Regions from separate parts of the Pseudomonas sp. Irchel s3b6 genome, predicted to be linked through region 3. Evidence: predicted binding sites of a transcription regulator. Region 3 holds the regulator's gene; each other region holds the start of a gene.
The links. Region 3 encodes sigma-54, which starts transcription at its own class of promoters, with help from an activator protein. Its sites were predicted from a motif close to ANTGGCATNNANNTTGCTNT; they were not measured.
Positions count from the first base shown of each region.

Region 1 (5,205 bases), on a different contig from region 3:
AATCGGCGAATAAGTCACTCAAGGGCATGTTCAAATCGCTGAGCCAAGTTGGAAGATGGGCAGGTACATGGCAACCACCAGCCCGCCGACGATAACGCCGAGCACCACCATGATGAAGGGTTCCATCAGGCTGGTCAGATTATCGACCAGCGAGTCGACTTCCGCTTCATAGTAGCTCGCGACGTTGTCGAGCATCTCCTCCAATGCTCCCGACTCTTCGCCAACAGCCGTCATCTGCACCGCCATGCCGGGAAACACGCCGCTGGTACGCATCGAGAAGTTCAACTGCATGCCGCTGGCGACATCCTGCCTGATGCGCAGCACCGCCCGTTTGAACACGCTGTTGCCGGTCGCGCCGGCCACGGCGTTCAGCGCCTCCACCAGTGGCACACCGGCGGCGAAGGTGGTCGACAGGGTACGGGCATAACGGGCTACCGAGGACTTGCGCACGAGCGTACCGACCAGGGGCAGCTTCAGCCATAGGCCGTCCAGCCAGTCGCGAAAACCGGGTGAGCGTCGATGGGCATGGCGCAGCCCCAGTACGCCGGCAATCAACCCTGACAGCAGCAGCCACCACCAGCGCTGCAGGAGTTCGGACAGGCCGATCACCATCAGGGTGAACCCCGGCAGTTGCGCGCCGAAACCGGCAAACACCGACTGGAATTGCGGTACCACGTTGATCAGCAGGATGGCACTGACGATCACTGCGACCAGGACCACGGCCAGCGGATAGGTCATGGCGTTCCTGATCCTGGCCTTGAGGCTCTCGCTCTTTTCCTTGTAGGTCGCGACCCGTTCCAGCAGCGTGTCGAGGGCGCCGGCCTGTTCGCCGGCGTCGACCAGGTTGCAATAGAGTTCGTCGAAACAGGCCGGCTGTTTGCGCAGTGCATTGGCGAAGCTGCTGCCGGCCGCGACGTCCTTTTTAAGTTCGCCCACCAGGGTGCGCATACCCGGGTGGTCGAAACCTTCGCCAATGATGTCGAACGACTGCAACACCGGCACCCCGGCCTTGATCATGGTCGCCATCTGCCGGGTGAAGACGGCAAGATCCTGCGCCTTGGGCCGCTGTGTGACGCTGAACAGCGAGATGGACTTCTTGCGTACCTTCCCCGGGACAATTCCCTGTTTACGCAACCGGGCCTTGATCAGGGCCGGGCTATGGCCGCTCAACTCGCCGGTGATGGTATGGCCTTTGCTGTCACGGCCTTCCCAGGTGTACACGCTGATCTTTGCTGCTTTGACCGCCATTGCTCAATCCTTGGTGACCGGGTTGATTGCTTCAAGGCGGGTGCCGCCTCCGGCTGTGCAGGCCTTGGGTTCGTAGATCCTGAAACGACGGATGCGTTCCCGTGGCGGCCTTCCTTGAGTTGGTCATTGATTCGCAAGCCTAGCCAACGGACGGCGAGGCGTGGGTGCTCTGAGGTGACAAATAGTGTCAGTTAGTGCGGTTTTTCAGAGCCGTTGAGCGGCAGCGGACGAGCGGGACCCCATCAAACACAGGGCGTAGGGGTTGGCATGTGCTGTGCTTCGACCAGCCCGGATCATGAGATTTCAGCTCATGCAGGGGGGCTAGATGTATGAAGCAACAAAACGGTTTTACCCTTATCGAATTGCTCGTCGTGGTAGCGATCATTGGCATCCTGGCGACCGTCGCCTTGCCGATGTACTCCAAGTATCAGGCGCGTACCAAGGTCACTGCCGGGCTGGCCGAGATTTCGGCACTGAAGGTGCCCTTTGAGGACGTGATCAACCAGGGCGATGACCCGACACTGGAGCGGCTCGGTGGTCGGGCCAGCACCAGTAACTGCGCCATCACCGCTTCAGGTACCGCATCCACTGGCGCTGGCAGTATCGGCTGCACGATTGTCAGTGCGCCGGGGGCGGTGCTGAGTAAAACCATCACCCTGTCGCGTACGCAAGACGGTGGCTGGACCTGCGTGACCACGGTTGGGTCGGACTATTCACCTAAAGGCTGTACCGCCAGCGACACCTGAGTGCCTGAGCGTTTTTCGAGATGCCTTGCCTGAAATGACGAGGCATTTTTGAAGGGGCGATGGGAACATGAGACTTCGACGGGTTCATGGTCTTGGTCCTGCGATAAAACCGGCAACTTGCATGTCGAGAATACCCGGGTCATGCAAATTGCATGATTTCGGGGGTGTTGGATTTTTTGTAACTAATTGATTTATAAGGTTTTAACTGTTGATCAGGCGTTGGCACAACCTTCGCACTATCCTTGTTAACCCTGCTGGGAATGCACACAGCAGACTTTCTGGTTAACAGGAGTTACTCGTATGAAGAAGTTCGCTATCGCTGCTGCAACGGCTACCGCTCTGACCCTGACCATGGCCAACGCTGCTTTTGCGCAGACCACTCAAACCACCCAGTCACCCATGACGCTGGCGGCCGGAGAGATGGATAAAGCTGCCGAAGCTACTTCCGATACCTGGATCACGACCAAAGTCAAAAGCGATCTGATCACCGAGAAAGGCATTCCGGGCACCGACATCAAAGTCGAAACCAACAAGGGGGTCGTGTCATTGTCCTCGACTGTCGCACTCACCGCCGCCCAGAAAACCACCGCGGTGAACATCACCAAGAGCATCAAGGGCGTCATGGCCGTATCGGCTGACGGCCTGAAAACCCAGTAACAGGCAAGGCTTCTCGCCTGGACCGAGAGAAGACGCGACAAGCGGGCCGAGCCATACGCTTGTCGCAACTCTCAGCCCACAGGCTGTGCTCATTACAGGCCCCGGCATGCATGTCGGGGCCTGTTCTTTTGGGGAGGGGCACTGAGCCGGTGCCCTTACTCGGCGTCCAGATGCATCGGTGTGATGACCCGGCCATCGCTCTGGGCCTGACCCAGGTTGGCATCAATGAAGTACACCCGGTCATCGGCCAGTTGGCCTTTGTCCACCAGGTAGTCCTTGATGCTGCTGGCGCGGTCCTGGCCCAGTTGGCGCAAGAGCACGTCGCTGGAAGCCCAGAAGTTGATCACCCCTTCACGCATTTTCGCCGCACGCTCTTCCTTGCCCAGATCCTTCCATTCGGCCGGTGGCTGGGTTTTCAGACGGATGCGGTAAATGCCTTCCAGCAGTGGCGTTTTTTCACTCTCGGGGACTTCCAGCAATGAGGCCTGGGCGGGCACTTTGTCGCCGCGACGCTGGAGTATTTTGTAGTAAGTGTACTGGTACTCGCGCTCCAGTCGTTGCTCGGCAATCAATGGGCCGTCGCTGCTTTGTGCGGCGGTGCCTTCGATTTCCAAGCGCAGGGCCGGGCGTTCCTTGAGTGCGCTGGCCAGTTTGACCAGTGCGCCTTCGGCGTCTTTGCTCAGCTCGCTGGAACCTGGTGCGAACGAAACGGTGCCCAGGTCCTCGGAACCGCCACCGGCAACCAGCCCGCCGATGAGCTTGAAGGGGGCTGCGGCGGCCTTCACGATCAGGTTGCGCAGGGTTTGCCAGACAATCGGCATCACGCTGAATTGTGGGTTGTTCAGGTCGCCGGTGACTGGAAGTTCGATGGAGATCTTGCCGTCGACATCCTTGAGCAGGGCGACCGCCAGTTTCAGCGGCAGGCTCACGGCGTCCGGGCTGTCGACTTTCTCACCCAGTTCCAGCTGTTCGACCACCACTTTGTTCTCTGCCTTGAGCTGGCCCTTGGTGATCAGGTAATGCAGGTCGAGGTTGAGCCGGCCCTTGCGGATCCGGTAGCCGGCGAATTTGCCGGAGTAGGGCGTCAGGGTGGTCAGTTCGACCCGTTTGAAACTGGTGGCAATATCCAGTGCCGCCATCGGGTCGAACGGGTTGACGCTACCCTTGATGGTCACCGGGGCGTAGCGGTCCACCTTGCCTTTGACGTCAACGCTGGCAGGTTTGGCCTGGCGACTGTCGATGGTGCCGATCTGGCCGTTGAGTTGCTGGATGGCGGTGGCGAAGTTGGGCGTCAGGCTGAAGTCGGCGAAGTTGGCCGAGCCGTCGTTGATCGCAATGCCGCCGATGTGGATGCCCAGCGGCTTGTCCTTGCTCGCGGCGGGTTTCGCCGCGCCGGTCTTGGCGCCGCTGTCGGCCGGTTGCGGGATCAGCAGGTCATCGATGTTGGTGGTGCGGTCTTCGTTGATCATGAAGCGCGCATAGGGTTGCTGCAGGTTGATCCGGTCGATCGACAGGCTGTCGCCATGCTGGTAGTTCAGACCTTCGACCATGACTTTCTGCCATTTGAGAAAGTCGCGGGACTTCAAGGTGTCGAGGGTGTGCAACTGATCGACCTGGGCCTTGCCGGTGACGTTGAACGCCAGGGGCTCAGTGCTTTTCAGGTTGACGGCCAGGTCGCTGCCGAGCATCCCGGAACGCAGTTCCAGGAGAATGAACGGGTTGATGTAGGACTGGGCGACACGCAGGTCGATGTCCTGGGTCTTGACCTTGAGCTGAGCGCTGATGGGCGCCAGGTTGACCTCGCCCTCAGCCATCAGCTTGCCTTGCTTGCCCAGGCCGGTGTCGAGCTTGAGGGTAAAGGGCGAGCCATTGAGGCTATCGAAGTTCTTCAGGTCCAGGTTCAGCGGGCCCAGTTCCAGCGCGACCGCAGGTGTTGCCTGGCGATCGGCCAGATGCACCTGATAGTTGCGCAACTCAACATCCTTGAGCAGCACCTGCCAGGGTTTGCTCGGCGCGACAGGCTCCGGTGTTGCTGCGGGTGCCGGTGCGTCGACGGTCGCCGGAGCGCTGCTGGCCTGGGCTTTTACCGCAGGCTTGGCCGGTTGACTGGCAAAGAGTTTCTGCCAGTCGAGTTGGCCATCGGCTTCGCGGGCGGCCCAGGTTTCGAGTTTCTGGCTGCGGATCTTGCCAACGACCACTTGCTGTTTGGCCAGGTCGACGGTGGTTTCACTGACGTCCAGGCGCTCCAGGCGCACCAGCGGTCGACCATCCGGAGTCTTCATGGCAAAGGGGGCGACATTGACCGAGGCATTGCTCAGCAGCAACTCGGTTTCCTTGGCCAGGTTGAGCGTGTAGTCGGTGCTCAGGCTGAGGACGCCGTCTTCAAGGACCAGCGGCAGCGCATCTCGGACATAGGGCCAGAAGGACTTCATCTTGCCGTCGGTGATTTTCAGGTTGCCTTGCGAGGCGATGGGCACCAGGCTGATGTTGCCGGTCCACTCCACCTTGCCCCCCGCCGGGCCGATGGCAACCAGATTCATGTCGGCGTTGTCGT
Region 1 is NZ_FYDM01000007.1:211,205-216,409, forward strand. It holds gene CKW07_RS14485 (A24 family peptidase) at 1-28, opposite strand, end outside; gene CKW07_RS14490 (type II secretion system F family protein) at 31-1,248, opposite strand; gene CKW07_RS14495 (pilin) at 1,578-1,994, shown strand; gene CKW07_RS14500 (BON domain-containing protein) at 2,295-2,651, shown strand; gene CKW07_RS14505 (DUF748 domain-containing protein) at 2,807-5,205, opposite strand, start outside.
Region 1: the regulator sigma-54 is predicted to act here: its motif matches at 1,510-1,529, upstream of CKW07_RS14495 (pilin).

Region 2 (5,205 bases), on a different contig from region 3:
TGTTGTACTGACGCTCTTGCGGCTCGACCGGCAACTGATCGTAGACCGCTTGCTCACGCTCGGCCTGGCGCTGTTCCGGCGTACGGCGCTCGCCTGTGACGAACTGGTCCGGCAGGACTTTGATCAGCAGCAGTTTGCACGGCAGCGCGCCGTTCCAGAACGAATACTGCTTGTGGCTGCGGATGCCCATGCGCTTGCCCAGGTCCGGCGCGCCGGTGAACACGGCCGCTTCCCAGTTCAGGCAGGCCTGGCGCAGGCGCTCGCCTAGGTTCTGGTAGAGGTAGAGCAAGCTCGCCTCGTCGCCCAGGCGCTCGCCGTATGGAGGGTTGCAGATCACCAGGCCTTTCTGGTTCTGGTCCGGGCGCGGCTCGAACGTCGCGACTTCGCCCTGGTAGATCTTGATCCACTCGCTCAGGCCGGCGCGCTCGACGTTGTTACGGCCCGGTTGAATCAGCCGTGGGTCGGCTTCGTACCCGCGAATCCACAGCGGTGGCTTGGCCAGGCCGGCAGCGGCGCGCTCTGAGGCTTCTTCGTGGAGCTTTTTCCACAACGCCGGCACGTGACCCAGCCAGGCGGTGAAGCCCCACTGCTCACGGCGCAGGTTCGGCGCCATATCGGCGGCGATCATCGCCGCTTCGACCAGGAAGGTCCCGACACCGCACATCGGGTCAGCCAGTGCGCCGCCTTGAGCGGCAATGCGTGGCCAGCCGGAACGGATCAGGATCGCCGCCGCGAGGTTTTCCTTCAGCGGTGCAGCACCTTGCTGCAGGCGGTAGCCGCGCTGGTGCAGGCTGTGACCGGACAGGTCCAGGGACAGGATCGCTTCGCCACGGTCCAGGCGCAGGTGAATGCGCAGGTCCGGGTTGAGCTTGTCGATGGACGGGCGCTCACCCGACGGGGTGCGCAGCTTGTCGACGATGGCGTCCTTGACTTTCAACGCACCGAAGTGGGTGTTGTCGATGCCCGAACCGTGGCCACTGAACTCCACCGCCAGGGTACCGTCAGGCAGCATATGGTCCTGCCACTCGACATCCAGCACGCCGTGATACAGGTCTTCGGCGTCCTTCATCGCGAAACGCTTGAGGACAATCAGGACCCGGTTCGCCAGGCGCGACCACAGGCACAGGCGATAGGCGGTTTCCATGGTGGCCATGCCACGCACGGCCGAGGTGTGCTCGCGCGCTTCCTCAAGGCCAAGCCCGACGGCTTCCTCGATAAGCAGGCCTTCGAGGCCTTTAGGGCAAGTGAGGAAGAGTTCGTAACGATCCGACATGGGGGTTCCAGGGCCTTTGGCAATAAGTGAACGGGCAACGCATTGACCGCTCGGTTTTCAATCAAGCGCTTTTCTAAAAGAGCGCTCGCGTGGCACGAAGGTGTGCCGTCCCACCCTGGCCGCTCAACCAGTCGATGGACTGGAATGAGCTTAGATGCCCGGGCAGATAAAAAATTCGATGCAACAAAATGTCATAACTCGACCCTTCGTCGAATAGTACCCGAGTACAACGGGTGGACATTTTTTCTAAAGCATTAACCTCATCATCCAGTGAGAGGCTGATCACAGGGGGCTTTGGCCAAACACCACGCAAATCACGTCGTGTTACTTATGGCCTTAGCATCTTTATCGTTACGTTCTTATGACAAAACGATCATTCCCTCGATGTGACTCATTGGTTAGAACTCAACTCAGGTTGACGCCGCAACGACGTCAACACCTTGGCTCGCGACGCCGGCAGCGAGCCCCCAACGGCAGGAGTTTTCCTGCCTGACCTCGATAGAGGTCGACGCGACAAATACAGTCAACAAGTGAGGGAAACACCCTATGAGAAGACTTAAGCGTGATCCGTTGGAAAGAGCATTTTTGCGCGGATATCAATATGGCGTTGGTGGCAAATCCCGTGAGCTTTGCCCATTTACTCTACCGTCGGTACGCCAAGCCTGGATTAACGGCTGGCGAGAAGGACGCGGCGACAACTGGGACGGTATGACCGGCACTGCGGGAATCCATAGACTCAACGAACTTCACGCCGTCGGCTAAACAGGGCACACACTCCGACACGACAACTTGATCAGGTAACGACTTAACCACGCACGTCCTCTCCGGACGGCGGGCTTCGGCCCAGGGGCTCCCTCGAGGAGCCCTTTTTTATGCCTGCAATCGACACCTGCAAACGCTGGCCGTGACAAGAGAGCTTGCCCCCTTGCCACACAATCCCCTCAGCACAAACCTCTACCGTTGGCGCATTGCCGCGATCGCATCCACCGACTCGCGAATCAACGCCGGGCCTTTGTAGATGAACCCGGAGTAGAGCTGCACCAGGCTGGCACCCGCGGCGATCTTCTCAGCCGCGTGCTTGCCTTCGGTGATCCCGCCCACGGCGATGATCGGCAGGCGCCCGGCCAGTTCAGCCGCCAGCACCTTGACCGTGTGCGTGCTCTTGTCGCGTACCGGGGCGCCGGACAAACCGCCCGCCTCGTCACCAAACTCCATGCCTTCGACACCGACGCGACTCAGGGTGGTGTTGGTCGCGATCACCGCGTCCATGCCGGTTTCGATCAGGGCCTGCGCCACTTCAACGGTTTCTTCGTCGGTCATGTCCGGTGCGATCTTGATCGCCAGCGGTACGCGCTTGCCGTGCAGTTGGGCCAGGTCTTCCTGGCGCTGGCGCAAGGCTTCGAGCAACTGCTTGAGCGAATCGCCAAATTGCAGGCTGCGCAGGCCCGGGGTGTTGGGCGAACTGACGTTGACCGTCACGTAGCTGGCATGGGCGTAGACCTTGTCCAGGCAGATCAGGTAGTCGTCGACGGCACGCTCGACCGGAGTGTCAAAGTTCTTGCCGATGTTGATCCCCAGCACGCCTTTGTACTTGGCGGCGGCAACGCGCGCCAGCAGGTGATCGACGCCCAGGTTGTTGAAGCCCATGCGGTTGATGATCGCCTCGGCCTGCGGCAAGCGAAAAATGCGCGGCTTGGGGTTGCCCGGCTGCGGACGCGGGGTAATGGTGCCGATTTCCACGAAGCCGAAACCCAGTTGGGCAAAGCCGTCGATGGCCGCGCCATTCTTGTCCAGACCGGCCGCCAGCCCTACCGGGTTCGGGAAGTCCAGGCCCATGACATTCACCGGCACGTGCGCCGGTGCCTTGCACAGCAAGCCGTTCAGGCCCAGACGCCCGCCCGCACCGATCAGGTCCAGGGACAGATCGTGGGAGGTTTCCGGGGAGAGTTTGAACAGCAGTTGGCGGGCCAGGGTATACATGGGCGGACTTGACTCGATTGGCGGCGAAATGAGGCGGCGATTATAGCCGGGCATCGGGGTTGCAAGCGAGGCGCACGACGAAATCAGGCGTCAATGGCATATGCCTTGCACCGGGATTGGCATCAGCACTCATGCCAACGACGGGATGAGTCCCGCGTTGCTGATGGGAAGGACAATGGCGTCGTCCCCCGGCCTTGCTCTGGCAAGGGCCCGGGACGACGTTTTTTTGGAAGGTGCACACTCGATGAATGAACCATCAGCCGGCCCTCTGGCCTGGGTCAATGGCAGCGATGCCCCGGAAAAAACCTCGATCAACCTGGGCTTCATGGCCCTGAGCGACTGCGCCTCGGTGGTGGTCGCCGCCACTCAGGGCTTCGCCCAGCCCTACGGCCTGACCCTGAATCTCAAGCGCCAAACGTCCTGGGCCAGCCTGCGGGACAAACTGGTCAGTGGCGAGCTGGATGCCGCCCACTGCCTGTACGGGCTGGTGTATGCCGTGCATCTGGGCATCGGTGGCGTAGCGGCAACCGACATGGCGGTGCTCATGGGCCTGAACCAGAACGGCCAGAGCATCAACCTCTCCCACGGCCTGCACCGGCTGGGCGTGAGCAGTCCTGAGGCGCTGGATCGCCACGTGCACCAAAGTCGCCCAAAACTGACCTTCGCCCAGACCTTTCCCACCGGCACCCACGCCATGTGGCTGTATTACTGGCTGGCCAGCCAGGGTATCCATCCGCTGCACGATGTCGACAGCGTCGTGGTACCGCCGCCGCAAATGATCGCGCACCTGCAGGCCGGTCGTATCGACGGCTTTTGCGTGGGCGAACCCTGGAGCGCCGCCGCCGTGAAGCAGAACCTGGGTTTCACCCTGGCAACCACCCAAGCCCTGTGGCCCGATCACCCGGAGAAAGTCCTCGCCTGCACCCGCGCCTTCGTCGAGCAATACCCCAACACAGCCCGGGCGCTGGTGATGGCGATCCTGGAGGCCAGTCGTTTCATCGAGCAAAGCACGGAAAATCGCCGCAGTACCGCGCAACTGTTGAGCGCCCCCGACTACCTGGATATGCCGCTGGACTGCATCGAGCCGCGCTTGCTGGGCGACTATGCCGACGGCCTTGGCAATCGCTGGCAGGACCCGCACGCGCTGCGCTTCCATGGCAATGGCGAGGTGAATGTGCCGTACCTGAGCGACGGCATGTGGTTCATGACCCAATTTCGGCGCTGGGGGCTGTTGCGTGAAGATCCGGACTATCTGGCGGTCGCCCGCCAGGTCCAGCAACTGGCGCTGTACCGGGACGCGGCCAGCGCATTGGGAATCCGTACCGAGGGCCAGGCAATGCGCAGCAGCCAGTTGATCGATGGCAAAGTCTGGGACGGTTCGGACCCTGCGGCCTATGCCCGCAGCTTCGCGCTGCACGCCATGACCGACACCCCCACCCTGCTCGCCCGCCGCTGACAGGAGGCCACGACCATGTTACGCATCCTGCTGATCAACGACACCGCGAAAAAAGTCGGTCGTCTCAAGACCGCACTGACCGAAGCCGGCTTCGAGGTGATCGACGAATCCGGCCTGACCATCGACCTGCCCGCGCGCGTCGAAACAGTGCACCCGGACGTGATCCTGATCGATACCGAGTCACCCAGCCGCGATGTGCTGGAACAAGTGGTGCTGGTCAGCCGTGACCAGCCACGGCCGATTGTGATGTTCACCGACGAACACGACCCGGGCGTGATGCGCCAGGCCATCAAGTCCGGCGTCAGTGCCTACATTGTCGAAGGCATTCATGCCGCACGCCTGCAGCCGATCCTGGATGTGGCCATGGCACGCTTTGAAAGCGACCAGGCCCTGCGCGCCCAACTCCACGCCCGGGACCAGCAACTGGCCGAGCGCAAGCGCATCGAACTGGCCAAGGGCATGCTGATGAAAATGAAAGCGTGCAACGAAGAGCAGG
Region 2 is NZ_FYDM01000001.1:62,743-67,947, reverse strand. It holds gene rlmKL (bifunctional 23S rRNA (guanine(2069)-N(7))-methyltransferase RlmK/23S rRNA (guanine(2445)-N(2))-methyltransferase RlmL) at 1-1,273, opposite strand, end outside; gene rmf (ribosome modulation factor) at 1,820-2,035, shown strand; gene CKW07_RS00315 (quinone-dependent dihydroorotate dehydrogenase) at 2,228-3,253, opposite strand; gene CKW07_RS00310 (CmpA/NrtA family ABC transporter substrate-binding protein) at 3,498-4,709, shown strand; gene CKW07_RS00305 (ANTAR domain-containing response regulator) at 4,725-5,205, shown strand, end outside.
Region 2: the regulator sigma-54 is predicted to act here: its motif matches at 3,346-3,365, upstream of CKW07_RS00310 (CmpA/NrtA family ABC transporter substrate-binding protein).

Region 3 (5,205 bases):
ACCCTTGCCCGCGGAGGCGAAGGTGCAGCACGCGAATTTTGCGAATTGATTCTACGCGCCCAAGGCAACCTTGAAGCCGCCAACGCCGCGTACCTGTGAGCCACTTATGCTGAGCAAAAAGTTTCGCAACATATTGTTTTTTGGAGCCATTGCCGCGCTGCTCGCGGCTGTCGGCTATTGGAACATCAGTCCAGAACGTTTTCTCGACAAGCCCGTGACGGTGGTCAACGAGAGCGAGATCGACTTCTATGCAACCAACGCCCATAGCGTGCAGTACCTGCCCGACGGCAAGTTGCAGTACGAAATGACCTCCGACAAGGTTGAGCACGTCAAGGCCAGCGATGTGACCCTGGTAACCAAGCCGGACCTGCAGCTGTATCGCGGCACCGAGTTCCCCTGGCACGTCCAGAGTGAGCGTGGCGAGGTCAACCCTGGCGGCACCGAAGTCGAACTGATCGACTCGGTACGCATTGCGCGCACCGACGAAAAGGACCGCGCGATGATCATTACCAGCAGCCGCATGACCGTATTCCCGCAGCAGCAATATGCGCAGACCCAGCAAGCCGTTAGAATCGACGGTGCTGGCGGTGTATCGACGGGGACCGGCATGAAAGCGTATTTGAAAGAAAGCAGGATACACCTGCTATCGAACGTAAGAGGACAGTATGAGGCTCGTTAAAACCCTCCCTATTTTGCTCAGTCTGGGCGCAGCACTGGGAAGCGTGAGCGCCTGGGCTCTGCCGAACGATAGAGATCAACCTATCCGCATTCAGGCCGACGACGCACAGCTGGACGACAAGAACGGCATCGCCACCTACAAAGGTGACGTGATCATCACCCAGGGCACGATGAAGGTCACCGGCAACACCGTGACTATCACTCGCACACCGGCTGGCGATATCGACGTCGTAACCTCGGTGGGCAACCTGGCCTACTTCGAGCAGATGCAAACGGCTGGCGACACCAAGCCTGTCCAAGGCTATGGGGTGACTATCCAGTACCACGCTTCGCAAGACCGCGTAGTACTGATCGATCGCGCCAAAGTCGTCGATAAGGATGGCAACATCACCCAAGGCGAGAAAATCGTCTACGACACCAACAAAAAGCTCGCCAGCGCCGGTCGCGCGACGGGTAGCAAGGTCACCGAACAACGCCCGCGCATCGACATGGTGATTCAGCCTAAAAAGAAAACCGACGAGCAAAAGGCCCCTTAAATGGCAACTCTGAAAGCCCAGCATCTGGCCAAGAGCTACAAGAGCCGCCAGGTCGTGCGTGACGTCAGCCTGTCCATCGACAGCGGCCAGATTGTCGGCTTGCTAGGCCCGAACGGCGCTGGCAAGACCACCTGTTTCTACATGATCGTGGGCCTGGTCCAGGCCGACCAGGGACGCGTGCTGATCGATGATCTGGACGTCAGCCACCAACCCATGCACGGTCGTGCACGGGCGGGTATCGGCTATCTTCCGCAAGAAGCGTCGATCTTCCGCAAACTGTCGGTCGCCGACAACATCATGGCCATTCTCGAAACCCGCAAGGAACTCGACAAGGCCGGTCGCCGCAAAGAGCTGGAAAGCCTGCTTCAGGAATTCCACATCAACCATATCCGTGAAAACCTGGGCATGAGCCTTTCCGGCGGTGAACGTCGCCGCGTGGAAATCGCGCGCGCGCTGGCCACGGCACCGAAATTCATCCTGCTCGACGAACCCTTCGCCGGCGTGGACCCGATCTCGGTAGGTGACATCAAGCAGATCATCCACCACCTCAAGGCCAAGGGCATTGGTGTACTGATCACGGACCACAACGTCCGCGAAACCCTGGACATCTGCGAAACCGCCTACATCGTCAACGACGGCCAACTGATCGCCGAAGGCGACGCCGAAACCATCCTGGCCAACGAATTGGTCAAGGAAGTTTATCTGGGCCATGAGTTCCGCCTCTAAGCGCTGAGGCGCCTGAGAGTTGCCGGGGCGTAATGTCAATGCGGCCGTGAATGTTTTTATTGTCTCGACACTCTAGGCAAACACTTCAGTTTCAGGCATATAATTTGCTTATGTTTGGCGCTTCGGCGCCCTGTAGTGGATGGCGCATGTGCGCCGGCGAATAAGGTGTTAAGCCCCTGCCATGAAACCATCGCTAGTCTTGAGAATGGGCCAGCAGCTGACGATGACACCGCAGCTGCAACAGGCCATCCGCCTGCTCCAATTGTCGACCCTGGACCTGCAACAGGAAATCCAGGAAGCATTGGAATCCAATCCAATGCTCGAACGTCAGGAAGACGGCGACGACTTCGATAACGCCGACCCAATGGCGGACAACATCGAGCAGAAACCCAACACCGAGATCCAGGAACCCTCCTACCAGGAAACCGCCCCCACGGTGGACAACCTTGAAGAGGGTGAATGGAACGAACGCATTCCCAACGAACTCCCCGTCGACACCGCCTGGGAAGACGTTTACCAGACCAGCGCCAGCAGCCTGCCCAGCAACGATGACGACGAGTGGGACTTCACCACCCGTACATCGGCTGGCGAGAGCCTGCAGAGCCACCTGCTCTGGCAGTTGAACCTGGCACCGATGTCCGACACCGATCGTCTGATCGCCGTCACGCTGATCGACTGCATCAACAATCAGGGCTACCTGGACGAAAGCCTCGAAGAGATTCTCGAGGCCTTCGACCCGGAGCTGGACATCGAACTGGACGAAATCGAAGCCGTCCTGCACCGCATCCAGCAATTCGAGCCTGCCGGCATCGGCGCCCGCAACCTGGGCGAATGCCTGCTGCTGCAATTGCGCCAGTTGCCGGCCAAGACCCCTTGGCTGGCCGAAGCCAAACGCCTGGTTACCGACTACATCGACTTGCTCGGCAGCCGCGACTACAGCCAGCTGATGCGCCGCATGAAGCTCAAGGAAGACGAACTGCGCCAGGTCATCGAACTGGTACAGAGCCTCAATCCGCGCCCGGGCTCGCAAATCGAGTCCAGCGAAGCCGAGTACGTGGTGCCCGACGTCATCGTACGCAAGGACAACGAACGCTGGCTGGTGGAGCTCAACCAGGAATCGGTGCCGCGCCTGCGCGTCAACCCACAGTACGCCGGCTTCGTCCGCCGTGCCGACACCAGCGCCGACAACACCTTCATGCGCAACCAGTTGCAGGAGGCCCGCTGGTTCATCAAGAGCCTGCAAAGCCGCAACGAAACCCTGATGAAAGTTGCCACCCAGATCGTCGAGCACCAGCGCGGTTTTCTCGAGTATGGCGACGAGGCGATGAAGCCGCTGGTCCTGCACGACATCGCGGAAGCCGTCGGCATGCACGAGTCGACCATTTCACGGGTGACCACGCAAAAATTCATGCATACCCCACGCGGTATTTATGAACTGAAATACTTTTTCTCCAGTCACGTCAGCACCTCCGAAGGCGGTGAATGCTCGTCCACAGCGATTCGCGCGATCATCAAAAAACTGGTTGCCGCGGAAAATCAGAAAAAGCCGTTGAGTGACAGCAAGATCGCTGGTTTACTGGAGGCACAAGGCATTCAGGTAGCCCGCCGCACCGTCGCCAAGTACCGCGAGTCCCTCGGGATCGCGCCTTCGAGCGAACGCAAGCGATTGATGTAACGGGCCACGCCACCGCGTTCCAGGGTGTATTCGATTTTTCGGAAACATCCTAGTGGCAGGCAACTCAGCCTGCCGCCTTATGCACTGGCAACGAAGGAGAAGCTGTATGCAAGTCAACATCAGTGGACACCAACTGGAAGTGACCGAACCTCTGCGCACCTACATCGGCGAAAAACTCGACCGATTGGAGCGGCATTTCGACAAGATCACCAACGTGCAGGTCACGATGAATGTCGAGAAGCTGTTGCAGAAAATCGAAGCCACGCTGCATATTCCCGGCGGAGAAGTGGTTGCCAATGCCGAGCACACGGACATGTATGCCGCCATCGACCTGCTGACCGACAAGCTGGATCGCCAACTCAAAAAGCATAAGGAAAAGACCCAGAGCCTCCTTCAGGGCGCGACCGGTCGTTAACACCCCAAACCCATGATCCGACTTGAAAGCATCCTGACCCCCGGCCGTTCCCTGGTGAACGTGCCGGGCGGCAGTAAAAAACGCGCCCTTGAACAGATTGCCAACCTGATCGCCCGGGAAGTCCCGGAGCTGGAGATGCAGGATGTCTTCGAGAGCCTGATTGCCCGTGAAAAACTCGGCTCGACCGGTTTTGGCAACGGCATCGCTATTCCCCACTGCCGTCTCAAAGGTTGCGAGTCGCCCATCAGCGCCTTGATGCACCTGGACGCGCCTATTGATTTCGACGCTATCGACGGCGCACCGGTCGACCTGCTGTTTGTCCTGCTGGTCCCCCAGGCAGCTACCGATGCGCACCTGGAACTGCTACGCCAGATCGCCAGCATGCTCGACCGCAAGGAAGTCCGCGACCGTTTGCGCAGCGCCACCAGCAGCGAAGCCTTGTATCAGGTTGTCCTGGACGAGCAGAACGGTCACTAACCATGCGCCTGATCATCGTCAGCGGCCGCTCCGGCTCCGGTAAAAGCACAGCCCTCGATGTACTGGAGGACAACGGCTATTACTGCATTGACAACCTGCCAGCCGGCCTGCTGCCGGAACTGGCCGAACGTGCCCTGATCCACAACGAATTGACCCAGCCACTGGTGGCGGTGTCCATCGACGCGCGTAACTTGCCCAGCCACTTGACGCGCTTCCCCGAGCTGTTGGAAGAAGTCCGCGCCCGGCACATAAAATGCGACGTACTGTATCTGGACGCCGACGAAGAGACCCTGCTCAAGCGCTTCTCGGAAACCCGCCGTCGCCATCCGCTGAGCAGCGCCAATCGCTCGCTGGCCGAAGCCATTCAGGATGAGACCACCCTGCTGGGGCCGATAGCCGATCTGGCGGACCTCAAGGTCAATACGACCAACCTGAACCTCTACCAGCTTCGTGACACCATCAAGCTGCGCCTGCTGAACCAGCCCGAGCCAGGCACCGCCTTCCTGGTGGAGTCTTTCGGGTTCAAGCGTGGCATGCCGGTCGATGCCGACCTGGTATTCGATGTGCGCTGCCTGCCCAACCCTTACTGGAAACCAGAACTGCGCGAACAATCCGGGCTGGATCAGCCGGTCGCCGAATACCTGGCTGCCCAGCCGGATGTTGAGGAAATGTTCCAGGACATTTCCAGCTACCTGCTC
Region 3 is NZ_FYDM01000005.1:166,314-171,518, forward strand. It holds gene CKW07_RS11380 (HAD family hydrolase) at 1-99, shown strand, start outside; gene lptC (LPS export ABC transporter periplasmic protein LptC) at 107-679, shown strand; gene lptA (lipopolysaccharide transport periplasmic protein LptA) at 666-1,214, shown strand; gene lptB (LPS export ABC transporter ATP-binding protein) at 1,215-1,940, shown strand; gene CKW07_RS11400 (RNA polymerase factor sigma-54) at 2,122-3,615, shown strand; gene hpf (ribosome hibernation-promoting factor, HPF/YfiA family) at 3,722-4,030, shown strand; gene ptsN (PTS IIA-like nitrogen regulatory protein PtsN) at 4,043-4,507, shown strand; gene rapZ (RNase adapter RapZ) at 4,510-5,205, shown strand, end outside.